DNA from 3 places in the Embleya sp. L77 genome. Region 1 is predicted to be linked to each of the others. Evidence: riboswitches for the same ligand, from Rfam matches in the RefSeq annotation. Region 1 holds a riboswitch; each other region holds the start of a gene.

Region 1 (6,341 bases):
CCGGCGGGTGGACTCCGGCAGCCGGGAGCGGAACAGGCCCGGGGTCCAGTCCTTCAACCGCATGGCGGGCTTCCCGCCGTGCGTCGGACCGGTCGCCGTGCCTGCGCCGCGAGCCCGGGATGGCGGATAGGGTCGTCCCATGAAGTGGCTTGTCACCGGCGGTGCCGGGTACATCGGGACGCATGTCGTGCGGGCGCTGCTCGCGGCCGGTGAGGACGTGGTCGTGGTCGACGACCTGTCCTCGGGCTCGCGCGAGCGGGTTCCCGAGGGGGTGCCGCTGGTGGTCGGCTCGGTGCTGGATCGGGCGCTGCTCGACGAGGTCTTCCGGGCGCACGCCGTGGCCGGCGTGGTGCACACCGCGGGCCGCAAGCAGGTGCCCGAATCGGTCGCGCGCCCCCTCTTCTACTACGAGGAGAACGTCGAGGGTCTGCGCACCCTGCTGGCGGCCATGGTCGCGGCCGACGTCACCCGCATCGTGTTCTCCTCCAGCGCCGCCGTGTACGGCATGCCCGACGTGGACCTCGTCACCGAGGACACCCCGTGCCTGCCGATCAACCCGTACGGCGAGAGCAAGCTCGTCGGCGAGTGGATGATCAAGGCCACGGCGCGCGCACACGGGATCTCGTACGCCTCGCTGCGCTACTTCAACGTCGCGGGCTCGGGCGCGCCCGAGCTCGCGGACAAGGGCGTGTTCAACCTCGTGCCGATGGTGCTGGAGAAGTTGACGGCCAATCAGGCGCCGGTGATCTTCGGGGACGACTACGACACGCCGGACGGCACGTGCGTGCGCGACTTCATCCATGTGGTGGATCTGGCCGAGGCGCACGTGGCCGCCACCCGTCGACTGGCGGCCGATCCGGACGCGCGCCTGGTGCTGAACGTGGGTCGCGGCAATGGCACGTCGGTGCGCGAGATGGTGGAACTCATCGCCGAGGTCACCGGTTTGCGCGACCTTGCACCGGAGTACCAGCCACGGCGCGCGGGCGACCCGGCCAGGGTGGTCGCGAGCGCCGACCTGATCACCACCGAGTTGGGCTGGAAGGCCCGGCATGGCACGTCGGACATGGTGCAGAGCGCATGGGCCGGCTGGCGGGCGCTGCGCGGCTGAGACGGCGGAGTGTGGGACGCCGCGCCGGTGGGTCGTCGGCCGTCGGCGCGGCGGAACGAGGTCGCTCGGGCCGGGGTCGGCGGGCATGAAGTCGCCCGGGATGAATCGGACATGCGGCTTGTTGTTTTGTGGGGTAGCTCACGCCGGCCACGAGTGCGGACGCCCGTCCGGGTGGGCATGGGCACCCTCCGCGCGACGCTACGCGCGATGCCGATGTGACAAGCGGGGCGTAGGTAATCGTTTCCGGACGATCCGCATGCACGGCAACCGGGCGCCCCTGTCACGCATTTCCAACGCATCCACCACGGAACGCCAACTACGGTCCTTTCCGTAAGGGATCATCTACATTGCGCTCATCCGCAAATCGGATATTCGACGTCTATCCGACACGGACTTGTGATCTACGTCCGGGCCTGCTTAGCGTTCGATCCGTCCGTATCCCACACGGACCCCGATCGCCGGTACGCCGAATCCTGTCGCCGGCCGTTCGGGAGGCTGACGAGCACCACACGACAGGAGCGGGGGAACCACAGGTGAACCGCCGCGAACGGCCCCGATCGAAACGATCGGACGCCGCGAACGGCTTGGGGTGAAGCCACGTCCTTCGGGATGTGGCCGGGCTATCGATCTCCGGCCCGAATCCGACAGCTCACCTCGTAGGCGTGGGAGAGGATCCAGCCATGCTGTCCGGAACCGGGCGTCATCGCCGTCGCAGCACCAGTAGGACCACGCGTCTGATCGCCGCGGCGGGTGTCGCCGGAGTCGGCGTCGCCATGCCGATCATCGGCGCGGGCACGGCCCAGGCCGCCTCCGTGAGCACCTGGGACAAGGTCGCCCAGTGCGAGAGCACGGGCAACTGGCAGATCAACACCGGCAACGGCTTCTACGGTGGCCTGCAGTTCACCCAGAGCACCTGGAACGAGTTCGGCGGTCAGCAGTACGCCCCGCGCGCCGACAAGGCGACCAAGGGCCAGCAGATCGCGATAGCCGAGAAGGTGCTCAAGAGCCAGGGCCCCGGTGCCTGGCCGGTGTGCTCGGTCAAGGCCGGCCTGACCCGCGGCGGCGCCACCCCCGACGTCGACACCGGCTCCTCGGCCGGCAAGACCGCGCCGAAGACGGCGCCCAAGACCGAGACTCCCAAGGCCGAGACCCCGAAGAAGACGGTCGCCGCGCCCAAGATCGAGGTCAAGTCCGAGGCCCCCAAGGCCGAGGCTCCCAAGACCGAGACCCCGAAGACCGAGCCGGTCGCCAAGTCGGACTCCGCCGCCACGTCGTCCTACGTCGTGGTCGCCGGCGACACGCTCTCGAAGATCGCCGGCGCCGCGCACGTGCCCGGCGGTTGGCCGAAGCTGTACGAGGCCAACAAGAGCGTGGTCGGCGAGAACCCGGACCTGATCTTCCCGGGCCAAAAGCTCACGGTCGACGGCAAGGCCGCGCCGACCACCACCAAGACCGAGGCCGCCGCGCCCAAGGTCGAGGTGCAGAAGCCGGAGACCCCCAAGGCCGCGCCGAAGGCGGAGACCAAGCCGGCCGCGCCGAAGACCTCGGTCAAGACCGAGGCCGCCAAGAGCGACGCCAAGCCCTCCGCGAGCACCGAGAAAGCCTCCGGCGCCTACGTCGCCCCGGTCTCGGGCGCCACGCTCACGTCGAGCTTCGGCGCCGGCGGCTCGCGCTGGTCCAGCGGCAGCCACACCGGCCAGGACTTCGCGGTCTCGACCGGCACCACGGTGCGCGCGGTCACCTCGGGCACCGTCGTGTCGGCCGGCTGGGGCGGCGCGTACGGCAACGAGGTCGTCATCCGGCACGCGGACGGCAAGTACACCCAGTACGCGCACCTTTCCTCGATCTCGGTCAAGGCCGGGATGAAGGTGCAGACCGGCCAGAAGATCGCGCTCTCCGGCGCGACCGGCAACGTGACCGGCCCGCACCTGCACTTCGAGGTCCGCACCACGCCGAACTACGGCTCCGCGGTCAACCCGATGACGTGGCTGCGCAGCCACGGCGTCAGCGTCTGATCCACCGCTCTCCCGCGCCGTCCGGCGGGCGTTCCCTTCGGGGAGCGCCCGCCGTTCGCATGTCCGGGCGGGTGTCCGCGCGGGTGCCGCTCACGGCGGGCCGGATCTGCCGTCGGGACGGCCGTGTGGTGCCCAGCGTGCCGCCGAAAGGCCGCATGGTGCACAGCGCCGCGTCGAGACGGCCGTACGGCGCACAGCACCCCGGCGGAACGGCCGGGCGCCGCCCGGCACATCGTCAGGAAAGCCGTGCCGTGCGCAGCGCCCCGTCCGGTCCGAGCCACAGGACCACCGGCTGCCCGGCGCCGTCCGTCGCGCCGGTGGGACCGACCGCGACCGCGTGCTCGTCGAGCACGATCGGCGGCCCGGCCACGCCCACCACGACCGGACGGCCCTCGGCGTCCCGGGTACAGACGACCGTCGTGCCGTCCGGCCGGGGCAGCGGGTACAGCGCCTCGTGACCCGCGCCCGCGGTGCGCGGGTCACCCGGCGTCCAGGCGCCGGGCCCGACTTCGACCACACTCGCGATCTCCGCCGTGCCGGCCCGCCGGTGCGCGATGCCGACCCGGCCGTCGGCGCCCACCCAGGCCGCAGGCGCCCCCACCGGCCGCTCGGCCGCGATCGTGCCGGGCGGACCGGACCGGTCGCCGACGAAGTCCCAGTACCGGATGCCCTCGCGAGCCGTGCCGAAGACGGTCACCCGGCCGTCCGGGCGGGTCACCGCGCTCGGCCCCTCGACGATCTCGCCGCCGCCCAGGTCCTGCCAGTCCGACCACTCCTCGCTGCCGGCGGGTCGGAAGCGGGTGCTGATCCCCTTGTCCCGATCGCGCACGAACAGATGCAGCCCGCCCGCGCCGTCGGCCCGGACCACCGGTGTGCCCGGGCCGCGTTCACCGCCGTTTGGGCTGCCCAGCCCCCGCCACGGACCCAAGGCGCCGCCGGGCGTCGTCTCGGTCGCGGTGACGATCTCGAACCGGTCCCGGTCGGAGCGCCGGGCACCGCCGATCCGCAGCGCGAACACCGCGATCCGGCCGTCCTGCGTGCGCACCGCGGCCGGTCCCGGGGCGAGTTCGCCGTCACCGGGGCCGGGCATGGACTGCGCCGGAGTCCAGGCCGCGGCGCCGACCCCCTCCTGGGTCCACCGGGTGACCCGGCCGCCGAGCACGGCCCACGCGGTCAGCCGGCCGTCCGCGCCGAGCACCGGCCGGGGGCCGACGTCCGGAAAGCGATACGTGGTGCTCTGCGGCCAGTTGGTCCGAGCGGCGGTGTCGCGCACCTTGAGGTCGCCGCAGTCCACCCGTCCCGGGCAGTGCCGCACCCGGTCGGTCCAGCCGTACACCCGGGTGATCTCGTCCTTGCGCTCGCGGGCCGCCGGCGCGAGATTGTGCGGCCAGCGCTCGTTGTAGTAGCCCCGGTAGGCGATCGCCGCCGCGCTCGCGGCCGGCCGCGCGGCGTTGTACCGGCGCAGCGCCTCCCAGGTGAACTGCGCGGCGGCGGTGTGGTCCTGGTGGTCGGAGACGCCGCCGTGGTCCGAGTGTGCGGGGTGTGCCCCGTCGTGCCGCTGTCGATCGGGGTCCGGGTCGAGCGTGCGCACCACGGTCGGCGTCTGGGCCCGCATCAGGTCCGCGAGCGAGTCGATCAGGCCATCCCTGGTGTACGAGTACGGTCCGCCGGCCGGCTCGTCCCGGGCGGCCAGCGTGTCGAGTTCGCGTTCCCTGCCGTTCCACAACGTGCGCAGCCGCCCGCGCGCGCCGATGCCCTCCTCCTTGCGCGTGTTGAGGAACACGAGCTTGATGTTCGGGGCATCCACCAGATGGTCGAGTTCGGCGTGCGCGCCGTCGCGCAACCGCACGCTGTGCCGCTCCCAGCGCGCCGTGCGGTCTCCGAGGGCCATGAACGCGTACGCGGCGCGCGCGCCGTTGTTGCGCGCCGCCGCGTACGCCTGCGGATCCGGGCGCCCGCCGGTGCCGTTGCGGCCGTCCGCCTCGCCCGCGGTGAGGAAGACCGTCACGCTGTCCGTGCCGGCGCGCACCGCCCGGTCGACGTCGGGGTTCATGAAGTAGAGGTCGTCGTCCTGATGCGCGACCACCTGCATCACCGCACCGGTCGTGCCGGGCCGCGGCGCCAAAGTCTCGATCCCGATCGGCGAGGTCGGCGCGTGATACGGGGGCGAGCCGTACGGCCCGGTCACCTTCACCACCGCGAGCGCGAAGCCGAGCGCCAGGACACCGACCACCGCGGTGAACCTGCCGGTGCCGGGGATCATCGCCATGTCGGCTGGGACCTTTCTGCCGTCGCGGGCGAACCGGCCTCATCATCGCCGGTCGTCGACCGCGACCCGCACCCGGCACACCTGCGTCCGGCACGCCCGGCGCGGCACGCCCGGCCCACGCGCCGGATCGCCGCGGCGGTCAGCGCGCCCGCGCGCCGCCCGTCCCTACGGTGCGCGGCTCGGCCGCGGCGGGCAGTCGGGTCGGCACCTTGCCGCCCCCGGCCGGGGAGCGACCGGGGTCGGCGGCCGGACTGCCCGCGCCGGAGTCGTTGTTCGCCGAACCGGGGCTGCGGTCCGGCAGCGACTTCGCGCCCTCGGGGGTGACTCGGGTCGCGCCGATGTAGTCCGGCTTGTCGATCGGGCCGAACTTGATCACCGTGCCGGTGTAGGGCGCGTGGATCATCTGGCCGTTGCCGACGTACATCCCGACATGGTGGATGCTGCGCGGGTCGCGCAGGTCGGTGGCGAAGAACACCAGGTCGCCCGGCAGGAGTTGGTCGCGCGAGGGATGCCGGCCGGCGTTCCACTGGTCGTTGGCCACCCGGGGCAGCTTGATGCCCACGGTGTCGTAGGCGGCCTGGGTCAGCCCCGAACAGTCGAACCGGCCGCCGTCGGCCGCGGTGCCCTCGCCGCCCCACAGGTACGGGGTGCCGAGCTTGGTCTGCGCCCAGTTGACCGCACCCGCCGCGAGCGCCATCGGCTGCAGCGGGGTCTGCACGACGCCGAAGCTCTGCTCCAGCGAGCGGATCGACTTCACGTAGTCCTGGGTCTGGGTGTACGGCGGGATGCCCTTGTACTGCATCACCCGGTACGCGCCCGCGTTGTACGCGGCGAGCATGTTGTTGGTCCGGTCGCCGGGCACCGAGGCGACATATTTGGCCAACGAGCAGTCGTAGCGCGCGGCGGCCGGGATCGCGTCGGCCGGATCCCACGGGCTCGACTTGCCGTC
Region 2 (6,341 bases), on a different replicon from region 1:
CGCCGCGGCGGACCGCCACGGCGGTCACCACCGCAAGTCCTTCGACCTCCAGGCGCACCGAGGCGGACTCGGGCTGACCGTGGAGAGCACGCTCGCGTCCTTCGCCAAGGGCTTGGACCTGGGCGTGTCCACCCTCGAACTGGACGTGCAGATCACCGAGGACGGCCGCGCCGTGGTCACCCACGACCGCAGGGTCGACGGGCGCAAGTGTGCCGACACCGCACCGGTGCGGGCCGGCGACCCGGAGTTCCCCTACGTCGGCAAGTACGTCAACACGCTCAGCCTGGCCCAGATCCGCACCCTGGACTGCGGGTCGCGGCAGTTCCCCGGCTTCCCCGCGCAGACCACCTCGCCGGGAGCCCGCATGCCGCTGCTCACCGAGGTGTTCGACCTGGTCGAGCGCCGGCACGCGCGCGGCGTGAAGCTCAATGTGGAGACCAAGGTCGAGGCGGGCGCGCCGCAGGAGACCGCGCCGCGCGAGCAGTTCGTGCAGACCGTGGCGCGCGAGGTGCGCCGGGCCGGGCTGTTGCGCCAGGTCACCATCCAAAGCTTCGACTGGGGCGCGCTCAAGCGCATGCGACAGGTCGAACCGCGGCTGCCGCTGGTCGCGTTGACCAACTACGACTTCCTCCAGGTCGGCAAGCCCGGCGCCTCGCCCTGGCTGGGCGGCCTGGACATCGACGACTTCGGCGGCGACCCGCTGCGCGCGATCGCCTCGTTCGGCGCCACGACGTTCTCGCCTGTGCACGGCTTCCCGCAGAACGGCAAGGTCACCGACCCGGACTACCGCCCGTACGTGACCCGGGAGATGGTCGCCCAGGCGCACGCGAGGGGCATCAAGGTCGTGCCGTGGACCATCGACGACCCGGCGACCATGGCCAAGCTGATGGACGACGGCGTGGACGGTCTGATCACCGACTACCCCGATCGGGCACGGGAGTTGCTGGCCGCACGCGGACTGCCGCTGCCCAAGCGGTATCCGGCACGCGGCTGATCGACCCGGCCCGCGGGGCTTCGGCGCGCGCGGGGGTCTCGGAGTGCGCGGGGCTTCGGAGTCCGCGGGGATCGGGGCCTCCGCAGGGGTGCGGACGCGCACGTGGGCCGGGCCCGTCGACGCGTGGTCGACGGGCCCGGCCCTTGTACGGCTACCGCAGCGTGGCTGTTGCCGTGCGGCTACTGCCTGAGTGACGCTCGGATCAGAGGTTGACGCCGTGCGCGCGCAGGTAGCTGACGGGGTTGATGCCGCTGCCGTAGTTCGGGGTGGTGCGGATCTCGAAGTGCAGGTGCGGGCCGGTCACGTTGCCGGTCGCACCGGAGAGGCCGATCTGCTGACCGGTGCTCACCGTGGCACCGGCGCGCACGCCGATGCTGGACAGGTGCGCGTACTGCGAGTACTTGCCGTCCGCGTGCTTGATCACGATCTCGTTGCCGTAGGCGCCGCCGTTGCCGGCCTTGACCACGGTGCCCGAGGTGATCGCCTTCACCGGGGTGCCGGTGGAGGCCACGAAGTCCTGGCCGGTGTGGCTGCCGCTGGACCACATCTTGCCGCCGACGCCGAACGCGGTGCCCAGCGAGCCGCTCACCGGAGCGACGTAGCCGGACGCGTTGACCGCGGTGCTGCCGGCCTTGGCGGAGGACGCCTTGGCGGCGACGGGGGCCTTCTCCTTGACCGTGGTCTTCGGCGCGACCTTCACCGACGCCGAGGGCTTGGTCTCGGCCACGGTCTCGGTCTTGGGCGCGGCCTTCGGCGCGACCTCGACCTTGGCGGTGGTGGTGGTGGCGGTGGCGGTTGACGCCTTGGCCTTGCCGGACAGCGAGAGCTTCTGGCCGACGTGGATGAGGTTCGGGTTGCCACCGATCACGGACCGGTTGTCGGCGTACAGCTTGTGCCAACCACCGGCGATGTCCTTGTCGGCGGCGATCTTGGACAGGGTGTCACCCTTGACCACGGAGTACGAGGTGGTGGTCGACGCGGGCTTCGCGGCGGCCGGGACGACCTCGATCTTCGGGGCGGCGGCGGTCGCCGGCTTGGACTCGGCCGGCTTCTCGGCGGCCTTGGGGGCGACCTTGATCGAGGTCTTGGCCGAGCCGGAGGACTTGGTGGTCGGCGAGACGGCAGCCTTGGCGCCGCCCTTGGTCAGACCCGCCGGGCCGGAGGTGTTCGGCCAGGCGCCGGGGCCCTGCACGGCCAGGACCTTCTCGGCGATGGCGATCTGCTGGTCCTTGGTGGCCAGGTCGGCGCGCGGGGCGTACTGCTGACCGCCGAACTCGTTCCAGGTGCTCTGGGTGAACTGCAGGCCACCGTAGAAACCGTTGCCGGTGTTGATGTGCCAGTTGCCCGAGCTCTCGCCCATGGCGACCTTGTCCCAGGTGGAGACCGAGGCGGCGTTGGCGGTTGCGATACCGGTGATCAGCGGGGCGGCGACGATGGCGCCGGCCATGCCGAGAGTCAGCGCGAGGCGCGTCTTCTTGGGCATACGGGCAGGGGTGATGAACGACTGCACGAAGATTTTTCCTTCTCCCACGCCTACGAAGTGAGCTGTCGGATTCGGGCTGGAGAGTCTCGCCCGGCCGTGTTCGACCCTCGGATGAGAGGGACGGGCACGGCTTCACCCCAAGCCGTCCGCGTGGGCGCCTGTGTCACAGACGCCCGGGACGGCATTCCACTTGGTTCCCCCGCTCCTGCCTTTCGGGTTTCGTACCGTGGCCTCGCTCCGGCGGCAGGATTCGGCGAACCGGGAGACCATTTCGCCGAGCACCGGACCGGTGTGGCGAAGCACCAAACTACGCACACCCCCGGCGCGGAACCAAACATCACGATTCGCCGAAACCGAAGAATCGGGTGTTAAGGGTGGAATAACGGGACTTAAAGTCCCGAACTCCGTACGCATTGTGCCCAAAATGCTCACTCACCGTTGATTGAGAAATCACGGCGGGTGAGAATCCGGAAAACTCGGTTCACGGTGCGTGCGAGTTCCTGACGAACGGTATGCGCGTTGTGACGTGCGTCATGCGCCCGCAAAATATTGTCCGGATTACCCCTATATGCCGGTGATACTTCGGGCCGGGCCGGGTGCCTCCCGTGCCTGCCGCATCGGGCCGGCGGCTGGAGCCCGGACCGGGTACGGCGCACGCGGCCTCCCCTGTGGAGTTGCGTGCGCCACATCGGGCCCGGCCTCCTGACCTCAGCCCGCCCTCGGGTCGCCGGCCGCGGGGGTCGGCGGCGCGTGGAATGCGGTGAGGAACTCGGCGAGGTGCATCGCGCGCACCCGCGACCCGCGCCGACGCAGGCCGGTGCGCAGTTGGCGCAGGCAGCCGGGGTTGACCGCGAGACCGCACGGCCGGCGTGGGCCAGGTCGGGGAACTAGGCGATGCCGGTGCCCGTGTCGGCGGGCGCGGGCAGCAGGGCCATGGTGATCTCGGTGATCACCGCGAGGGTGGGCCGGTGCGGTCGGTTAGGCCCTGTCCGGCACGATGACAACGAGAGAGTGGAATGAGGCCGGCGGTAGTCGCTGCGGCACGGGGACAAGGACGAGGCGATGGACGCGATCGCCGAGTACACGGTCGCCAACGACGTCTCCGACCGCGACCTGCAATTCGGCGACGGCCAGTGGGCGCGCGGCAAGAGCAAGGACACGGCTCGGCCCGGCCGACGCGAGCGCCGGTTTCGATGCGACCGTGCCGGTGCGTACCGAGAAGCGGGTGCTCGGCTCGTTGGCCTACACCGGCGACGAGTTCGCCGAGGCCGCCGAACTCGTCGGCGGCTGGGGACTGGGCTGGACCGCGAGTTACCCGCTGGAGTCGGGCGCGGAGATCTTCACCGGCCTGATGCGCGGCGGCAGCCACCCGGTGAAGGCGATCCTGCGCCCCTGACGTCGTGGGCGGCGCCGCGCCTCGGCGACCCGTCCGCGAACCCCCCGGCCCAGCAGCCCGACCCGAAGTCCGTCTCGGGAAACAATGGCGGATACAGGGTGTTTCGGGGCGGCTCGGCGAGGGACGAGTTCAGTCCTGCGTCGTGGTGCCCGGGGGAACGACGGCATGCCGTACGGCCGACCGGTGGGCTTGCGCCCGGTCGACCGCGGGCATGGGCTCGGGATGGAACGCTTCGAGATCGAGATCCTCCCGTACAACGCCCAGGACATGGCCGCCGAGGCCCGAGGGCCGGCGGTGCGCTCGGCCGTGGTCGAGGCCACCGGCGAGATCGGCGCCTCCGGACATCCGCGCTATGCGGGCGAGGGCGTGGTGGCCGACATCGACCCGACGTCGCGCACGGTCGAGGCGATCACCATCGACGGTGCGGAGATCGAGGACGGGTGGAGTGTGCGGATCACGCCGAGGGAGGGCTGACCCGGATTCGGCCGGGCCGAGGTGACGCGGTCGGGCCGGCGCGCGACGGCGGGTCGTGCGACGCGGCCGGGCCGGGACGACGTGGCCGGGCCGGACTGTCCCGGTGGACGGGACGGTCCGGCCCCGGCCGCGATCGGGTCAGACCGCGGCCGACAGGGCCTCGAACTGCTCGTCGGACAGTTCGATCCGGGCCGCCTCGGTGTTCTCCTCCAGGTGCGTGACGCTGGAGGTGCCCGGGATCGGCAGCAGCACCGGGGAGCGGTGCAGCAGCCAGGCCAGCGCCAACTGTGAAGGTGCGGCGCCGTGTTCCTTGGCCAGCCGGTCCAACGGGCCGCCCGGCCGGGCGAGTTCCCCGGTGGCCATGGGGAACCACGGGATGAACGCGATGTTCTCGGCCGCCGCGTAGTCGAGCACGCTCTCGGCCTTGCGGTTGGCCAGGTTGTACAGGTTCTGCACGGAGACGATCTCGACGATCTCGCGGGCCTGGCGCAGCTGTTCCACGGTGACCTCGGACAGGCCGATGTGCCGGATCTTGCCCTCGCGCTGCAACGCGCCGAGTTCGCCGAGCTGGTCCGCGAGCGGGACCTGCGGGTCGATCCGGTGCAGTTGGTAGAGGTCGATCCGGTCCAGACCGAGGTGGCGCAGGCTCAGTTCGGTCTGCTGGCGCAGGTATTCCGGCCGGCCGAGGGCGCGCCACTCGCCGGGTCCGGTGCGGGCGAAGCCACCCTTGGTGGCGATCACCACGTCCTCGGCATACGGGTGCAGGGCCTCGCGGATGATCTGTTCGCTGACGAAGGGGCCGTACGAGTCGGCCGTGTCGATCAGGTTCACCCCGAGTTCGACGGCGCGGCGCAGCACTCGGATCGCCTCTCGGCGGTCCTTGGGTTCGCCCCAGACGCCGGTCCCGGTGAGCTGCATGGCGCCGAACCCGAGCCGGCGCACCGGCAGGTCGCCGCCGATCGGGAAGACACCGGACGCGTGGGCGGGGCCGGACGCGGACGAGAGGGTCATCTGTTCTCCGTGGGGGTCGGGCGGCCCGAGCGGGCCGGACGGCGCGGACGAGGTCGGTCGAGCGGTCGAGCGGTCGAGCGGTCGAGCCCATTGTGCCCCGGGCTCCGAACGCGGTCGCCGGGCTTTCGTCCGGCGTGCGTGTCGCAGGTCCTTCGCGAGGTGTCCATTCACAGGGTGACCAAGTCCGGGCCCGCACTTGTACACAACGACGCGTTCGCGGCGCGGCGGTGCTCCCTAGTGTTTGCCATTCGTCGAGGCACTCGATCCACGGATGGAGCTGTTCATGGTCTGGCTCATACAGGACTACCGCGAGGAGGACCTCGCGGCGGTGGTGCACCTGATCGACACCACGACCGAGCTCGGCCAGGAGTCGGTCTTCTCGCTGTCCGAGTGCATCAACGCGCTGACCTCGCGACAGCCGGCGGTGATCGCCCGGCGGGACGGCGCGGTGGTCGGCGCGGCGCTGGCCACGGTGTCCGAGGGGCGGGCCTGGGTGATGCGGATCGCCATCTCGCCGGCCGCGCGCGGCCTGGGGCTGACCAGCACGCTGCTGCTGGCGCTGGAGCGCAGGTTGGTCGAGGATCGGGTGCGCCGGATCGCCTACGTCCTGCCCGAGGAGGACTCGCGCGAGCTGGGGCTGCGCAACGCGGGCTACGAGCGGCGGCCGGCGGTGGCCTACTTCGAGAAGGTCGAGCCGGTCGACGACCACGCGGCGGAGACCCTGGACCGGCTCGGCGGGCGGATGTTGCCGGGTGACCTGTGGTCGAAGGTGGCCGGCATGGAGGTGGAGAAGAACCTGATCGAGCGGCGTGTGGTGCTGCCGCTGGCGGATCCCGAGCGCGCGCTGCGGCACGGCGTGGAACCGCCCAGTGCGATCGCGCTGTTCGGCCCGCCCGGGACCGGCAAGACCACCTTCGCCCGGGCCATCGCCTCGCGCCTGGGCTGGCCGTTCGTGGAACTGCTGCCCTCGCGGCTGGCCGACG
Region 3 (6,341 bases), on a different replicon from region 1:
GGCCATGCCCGGTGCCGGCGGCACCTACATCTACCTGCGCGAGGCGTTCCAGTACCGCACCGGCCGACTGATGCCGTTCCTGTTCGTCTGGACCGCGATCCTGTTCATCCCGCTGATCATGTCCACCGGCGTGCTGGGCATGGTGCAGTACCTGCAATACCTGTGGCCCTCGATGTCGCAGACCGAGGGCGACTTCGTCGGCGTCGGCGTCGTGCTCCTGGTGGTCCTGCTGCTGTGGCGCAAGATCGAGTCGATCGGCCTGCTGAGCAGCATCATGTGGGTGGTCATGCTGATCAGCGTCGGTGCGGTGATCACCGCGTGCTACACCAACTTCGACGCGGACCTGGCCTTCACCTACCCCGACGGCGCGTTCGACCTGGGCACCACCGGCTTCTGGCTCGCCTTCGTCGGCGGCCTCAACATCGGCATCTACGACTACCTCGGCTACAACACCACCGCCTACCTCGGCGCCGAGATCAAGAGCCCCGGCCGGGTGTTGCCGCGTTCGATCGTCTACTCCATCGTCGGCATCATGGCGATCTACCTGATCATGCAGATCGGCGTGCTCGGGGTCACCGACACCGACACCATCTCCGGCTCCTCCTCGATCGGTTCGCTGGTCCTGGAGAAGGCGTGGGGCAAGGGCGCGGCCCAGACCGTGACCGTACTGATCCTGATCACCGCCTTCGCATCCGTGTTCGCCGGCCTGCTCGGCGGCTCGCGCGTGCCCTACGACGCGGCCCGCGACCGGGTGTTCTTCAAACAGTTCGCCCGACTGCACCCGCGACACCGCTTCCCGACCGTGGGCCTGCTCACCATGGGCGCGGTCACCGCGGCCGGTTTCCTGATCGGCAACCACACCGACTTCAACACGATCATCGTGCTGCTCACCGCGGTGATGGTGATCGTGCAGGCGGTCTCCCAGGTCGCCGCACTGATCGTGCTGCGCCGGCGGCAACCGGGCCTGCACCGGCCGTACCGAATGTGGCTGTACCCGGTGCCGGCCCTGGTCTCGCTGGTCGGATGGATCGCGATCTTCTGCTACGCCGACAAGAACTCGCCCGGACGCCACCCGATCGAGTGGGCACTGGCGTGGGTGGCACTGGGCTGCGCGGCGTTCCTGGTGTGGGCCAGGGTGGAGCGGACCTGGCCGTTCGGCCCACGGGAGATCACCGAGGAGTACCTGAACCGGTCCGGTTCGGGTTCCGGGTCGGATTCCGGTTCGGGTTCCGACTCGGGCTCGCGCTCTGACTCGGGCTCGAACTCCGGTGCGAGCAGCGCCGGTTCGGGTGCGGTCGGCAATGTCGCGGAGCCCGCATGACGGCGCTCCACCGAGGCCGGGCCCCCGGTACTCCCGACTCCGCGCCCGCGCCGGAGCAGGTTTTCGCCTGCTCCGGCCCGGGCGCGGGCGCGGCCTTCGTCTGCGGCATCGACTTCGGCGGCACCAAGATCGCGCTGGCCACCGCGCGTCCCGACGGCACGATATTGGCGAGCGACCGGCTGATCACCGACGCCCGCGAAGGAGCGGTCCAGGCGGTGCGACGCGCGGTGGCGGCGACCCGCGAACTGGTCGCGCACACCGCCGCGACCGCCGGCGGCCACTGCGCGGCCGTCGGCGCGGTCAGCCCGGGCATCGTGCTGCCCGACCGGATCCTGCTCGCGCCCAACGTGCCCGGCTGGCAGGACCTGGCCCTGGCCGCGACGTTGTGCGAGGGGCTGGGCCTGGACCCCGAAAGGGTGGCCGTCGGCAACGACGGCAAGGCCGCCGCACTCGCCGAATCCCGCTGGGGCGCACTGCGGGGCGCGGACCCGGCGATCCTGCTCACCGCCGGCACCGGGATCGCCGCCGCGATCGTGCTGGGTGGGCGGGTCCTGGACGGCGCGCACGGGGCGGCGGGCGAAATCGGTTACCTGCTGCGCGGTCGCGCCGACACCGGATTCGGCGCGGGACGCGCACCCCTGGAGGAGTACGCCTCCGGCATCGGACTGGGCACGCGAGGCAGCGAACTGCTCGGCCGCGAGGTGGACGCCGCCGCGCTGTTCGCCGACCCGGACCCGCGGGTGCGCACGCTGGTCGACGAGGCGTTGGACGAACTGGCCGTACACGTGGCCAACTTGGCGATCACGCTGGACGCGGAGCGGATCGCGGTCACGGGCGGCCTGATGCGCTCCGCTTCGCGTGTGCTGGCCGCGCTTCGGGTGCGGGTGGGGGTGGGGGTGCCGTTTCCGCCCACGGTGGTGCGGGCGCGATTCGTGCAGGATGCGGCGCTTCGGGGGGCCCTCTCGCTGGCCGCGGAACTGTTGCCGCACCTCCCGGGGGCGGTGGCCTCAAGCGCCGGCCGCACTTGAACGCCTTGGCCTCAAGCACTCGACTGGGCCGGGCTGGTTCGCCTCATGCGCCGGCGGGGCTGGGTGGCCTCATGCGCCGGCCGGGCTGGTTCGCCTCAAGCGCCGGCGGGGCTGGGTGGCCTCAAACGCCGGCCGGGCTGCTTGGCCTCAAGCGCCGGCGGGGCTGTTTGGCCTCATGCGCCGGCGGGGCTGAGTGGCCTCAAGCGCCGGCCGGGCTATTTGGCCTCATGCGCCGGCGGGGCTGTTTGGCCTCATGCGCCGGCGGGGCTGTTTGGCCTCATGCGCCGGCCGGGCTGCTTGGCCTCAAACGCCAGCCGGGCTATTTGGCCTCAAACGCCGGCAGGGCTGGGTTCGCCTCAAGCGCCGGCGGGGCTGAGTGGCCTCATGCGCCGCTCGGGCTGAGTGGTTTCGTGTGGTGGACGGGCTGGGTTTGCCTTGAGGGACGGTGGGGAGGGGCTCTTGGGTTTGTGTGGGTTGTGGTTGGGGGGTGTTGCGAACGGACTGTGTTGGTCGTTGTGTTCGTCCGGGCGTCGACGAGGGTGCGACTTGGTCGGATGCTTGGGGGCTGCTGGGGTCCGGGACTGTCCCGGCTCCGTTGTTTGGCTCGTGGTGCTGGAGCCGATTGGGGCTTGCGGCTTGGGGCTGGGCGGGCGGCTGTGCCGGGGGCTGGTGGGGGTGCTGCGCCGAGTGGTGGGTGTAGCTGGCGCGGGGTGTGGGGGCGAGGGCGGAGGGTTCGGGGATGTGCCTCGGGGAACGGGGGGCGGCGCCGTGCTCTCCGACCGTCGTCGGGGGGCACGGCGCCGGAAGGGCGTCCCACTGTGCGGTTGTGTTACTGCGGCCGAGGCCGCGGCCGAGGGTTGCCGGCTGCGGTTGTCGGCGGGGTGATCAGACCGGGCGGGTGGCGCCGGCGATCGGCATGGTGCTGATCGAGGCGATCTCGACCGGCTTGCGCGGGTTGGCGGCGTGCACCATCTTGCCGTCGCCGATGTAGATCCCGACGTGGCTGATGCCCGAGTAGAAGAACACCAGGTCGCCGGGCTGCAGGTTGGCGACCGACACGTGCGGGTCGGCGGCGAACTGGTCGTTGGTCACGCGCGGCAGCGAGATGCCCGCGGACTTGTACGCGGCCTGGACCAGACCCGAGCAGTCGTACGCGTTCGGGCCGGTGGCGCCGTACACGTACGGCTTGCCGATCTGCGCCTTGGCGAAGGCCACGGCCTGGGCGGCCTTGCTGCTCGACGCGGTGGACGAGCCGCCGGTCGGCGCCTGGTTGCCCTTCGAGCCGCCGGTGGCGGGCTTGGCGGGGGCCTTGGCGGCGGGCTTGACCGACACCTCGGCCGACGGCTTGCTCGCCGGCTTGGTGGTGGTCTTGCCGGGGGTGACGGTGGTCTTCGGCTGCACCTTGATGCTCGGCTGGGCCGGAGCGGCCTTGGACAGCACGGGCGCCGAGCCGGTCAGCCGGAGGGTCTGGCCGATCTGGATCAGGTCCGGGCCGGACAGGAGCACGTCGCGGTTGAGCTCGTACAGGCTCTGCCAGCCGCCGGTGACCTGGTTGGCCCGGGCGAGCCCGAACAGCGTGTCGCCGGCCTTGACCACGTAGCCGGCCTTGTCGGCGGGAACGGCAGTTTCCTGCGCGGCGGGCGCGGCCTGGACCGGAGCGCTCTCGACCGCGGCGGTCGGAGCCGCCGACAGCACGGCGGAGGTGCCGGAGGTGGGCTGGTCGGAGGTGGAGGGGGCTTGCGCCTGAGCCGTACCGGCAGTGGCGACCGGGATCACGACACCCATGCCGGCGATGCCCACCGCCGCGACGAAGCGGCGGACGTTGGCGGGGCGAGCGGCGCGGTGGCGAGCGTTTGCGGACAGCATGAAATGGGGTCCTCTCCTGTCGCCTACGAGGTGAGCTGTCGGATTCGGACTGGAGTAGCCCGGTCGCGCAACACGCGACTTCACCCCTAGCCGTCACCGGAACGATCCCGGCCACGGCGATCCACCTGGTTCCCCCGCTCCCGTCGGATTCTTCGATGTAGACCTCCCGCTGCCGGCGACGGGATTCGGCGTACCGGCGACAGGGTTCACCCGAAAGGTGAATCGGCGAGAAAGGTAGGCAATGGCGATGCCGGATCACAACCGAAACGCCGACTTTGCCTGCGGCGTAAAGGCGGAATAAAGGCGACATCTCACCCGGCCTCGGCGCGGCGCACCGCTGATGACGAGGGGATATCTCGGAGAGTGGCGTGATCGTCCGGTCACGGAAAATAGTCGAAATTCATGCCGGGACGCGAGAAATGAATTACCACGCGAAGTCGGCTAAGTAATTTATGTCCGTTTTATCCATGCGGCCTACATCACATTTCGGACGGTTCGAGCGGAGGGACATGCCGGACATGCCGGCGATCGAACGATCCACCCTGCGGCTCCGCGTGCCCCGCCCACCCCGCACGCACGTCCGTCGATCCGCCGATCCGAGCGATGGATGCGATGCCGACCCGTGCGGATGCCGATGCGCCCATGCCGATCGGGCCCGACGTATGTCCCCACCACGCCGGGCCGCAACCGCAACCGCAACGCCATCGCTACCGAGCCGGAGCCGAAACCACGGAGCGGGGGCGCCGACCCCGCGCCCCCGCTCCGCTCCGCCTCCGCAGCCCCAACCCGTCACAACTCCCGCAGCGCCGCCAAGAGCTTGTCCTGAGCCCAGTCCAGGAAGGCGTGCTGCGTGTCGCCGCCGATCTGGACGAGCGCGACCTCGGTGAACCCGGCCTCGACGTACGGGCGCACCGCGTCGACGAAGGCGCCCACGTCGTCGCCGCACGGAATCGACTCGGCCACGTCCTCCGGCCGGACGAACTGCGTGGCGCCCGCGAAGCCGGCGGTGCCCGGAAGCTCGGAGTTGACCTTCCAGCCGCCCCCGAACCAGCGGAACTGCTCGTGCGCCCGCGCGATCGCGGCGTCCCGGTCGGGGTCGTAACTGACCGGCAACTGGCCCACCCGGGGCTTGCCCGCGCCGCCGTGCCGATCGAATTCGGCCAACAGCTCACCCTTGGGCTCGGTCGCGATGACCAGGTCGGCCAGTTGCCCGGCCAGTGCGCAGCTCTGGGTGCCGGAGACCGCGATGCCGATCGGCGGCGGTCGATCCGGCAGGTCCCACAATTTGGCGGACTCGACGTCGAAGTGTGTGCCGTGATGATCGACATAGCCGCCCGCGAACAGGGCCCGGATGATCTGCACCGCCTCGCCGAGCATCTCCTGCCGTACGTCCGCCGCCGGCCACCCGCCGCCGATCACGTGCTCGTTCAGGTTCTCGCCGGAGCCGAGTCCCAGCCGGAAGCGCCCGTCCGACAACAACTGCACGGTGGCGGCCTTCTGTGCCACCACCGCCGGGTGGTAGCGCATCGTCGGACAGGTCACGTACGTCATCAACGGGATCCGCGACGTGGCCTGGGCCGCCGCGCCCAGCACGCTCCAGGCGTAGGGCGCGTGGCCCTGCGCATCCAGCCACGGGAAGTAGTGGTCCGAGGTCACCGAGAAGTCGAACCCGACCCGCTCCGCGTGCACCACGTGCTCGACGAGATCCTTGGGCCCGGCCTGTTCGGTCATCATCGTGTAGCCGATTTTCACCATGGGACGCGGGTGCCCGACCGGCACGGCGGAAAACCGCCCTTGCGGCTCCCGCCTCCGCCGGCCCGGACCGCCCAGGTCAGGTCAGCCCGTGAACACCTCCACCACCGACCAGATCGCCAGCCCGAGCATGCACACGCCGCCGATTCGCTGCACCGTCTGGAGCGGGACCCGCTTGGCGATGAACCGCCCCGCCAGCAGAGCCAGTGCGGAGACCGACATCAGCGCCGCGGCCGAGCCGATCGCGGTGGACCAGGTGCCGTTGGTGGCCGCCAGGTTGGCGGTGGTGATCTGGGTCAGGTCGCCCCATTCGCTGATGAACACGGCCGTGAACGCGGTCGAGAAGACCGGCCAAAAACCGGTCACGGTCTTGC

What was found. A riboswitch is a leader RNA that binds a small molecule or an ion and turns the genes downstream of it on or off. The one in region 1 is predicted to bind cyclic di-AMP.
Region 2: it holds a riboswitch for cyclic di-AMP, as region 1 does, so the genes downstream of both, ACZOOI_RS36085 (transglycosylase family protein) here and ACZOOI_RS12515 (transglycosylase family protein) in region 1, are expected to answer to the same signal.
Region 3: it holds a riboswitch for cyclic di-AMP, as region 1 does, so the genes downstream of both, ACZOOI_RS38915 (C40 family peptidase) here and ACZOOI_RS12515 (transglycosylase family protein) in region 1, are expected to answer to the same signal.

The regions. Positions count from the first base shown of each region.
Region 1 is NZ_CM145709.1:2,977,357-2,983,697, forward strand. Features, by position in the region: gene galE (UDP-glucose 4-epimerase GalE) at 140-1,108, shown strand; cyclic di-AMP (ydaO/yuaA leader) riboswitch at 1,602-1,786, shown strand; gene ACZOOI_RS12515 (transglycosylase family protein) at 1,789-3,123, shown strand; gene ACZOOI_RS12520 (PIG-L family deacetylase) at 3,359-5,392, opposite strand; gene ACZOOI_RS12525 (bifunctional lytic transglycosylase/C40 family peptidase) at 5,532-6,341, opposite strand, start outside.
Region 2 is NZ_CM145710.1:1,409,835-1,416,175, reverse strand. Features, by position in the region: gene ACZOOI_RS36090 (glycerophosphodiester phosphodiesterase family protein) at 1-994, shown strand, start outside; gene ACZOOI_RS36085 (transglycosylase family protein) at 1,197-2,477, opposite strand; cyclic di-AMP (ydaO/yuaA leader) riboswitch at 2,510-2,705, opposite strand; partial or broken gene ACZOOI_RS36080 (fumarylacetoacetate hydrolase family protein) at 3,513-3,635, shown strand; gene ACZOOI_RS36075 (hypothetical protein) at 3,679-3,873, shown strand; gene ACZOOI_RS36070 (hypothetical protein) at 4,096-4,347, shown strand; gene ACZOOI_RS36065 (aldo/keto reductase) at 4,486-5,358, opposite strand; gene ACZOOI_RS36060 (ATP-binding protein) at 5,642-6,341, shown strand, end outside.
Region 3 is NZ_CM145710.1:2,061,186-2,067,526, forward strand. Features, by position in the region: gene ACZOOI_RS38905 (APC family permease) at 1-1,321, shown strand, start outside; gene ACZOOI_RS38910 (ROK family protein) at 1,318-2,349, shown strand; gene ACZOOI_RS38915 (C40 family peptidase) at 3,235-4,215, opposite strand; cyclic di-AMP (ydaO/yuaA leader) riboswitch at 4,222-4,380, opposite strand; gene ACZOOI_RS38920 (LLM class F420-dependent oxidoreductase) at 5,005-5,970, opposite strand; gene ACZOOI_RS38925 (TMEM165/GDT1 family protein) at 6,052-6,341, opposite strand, start outside.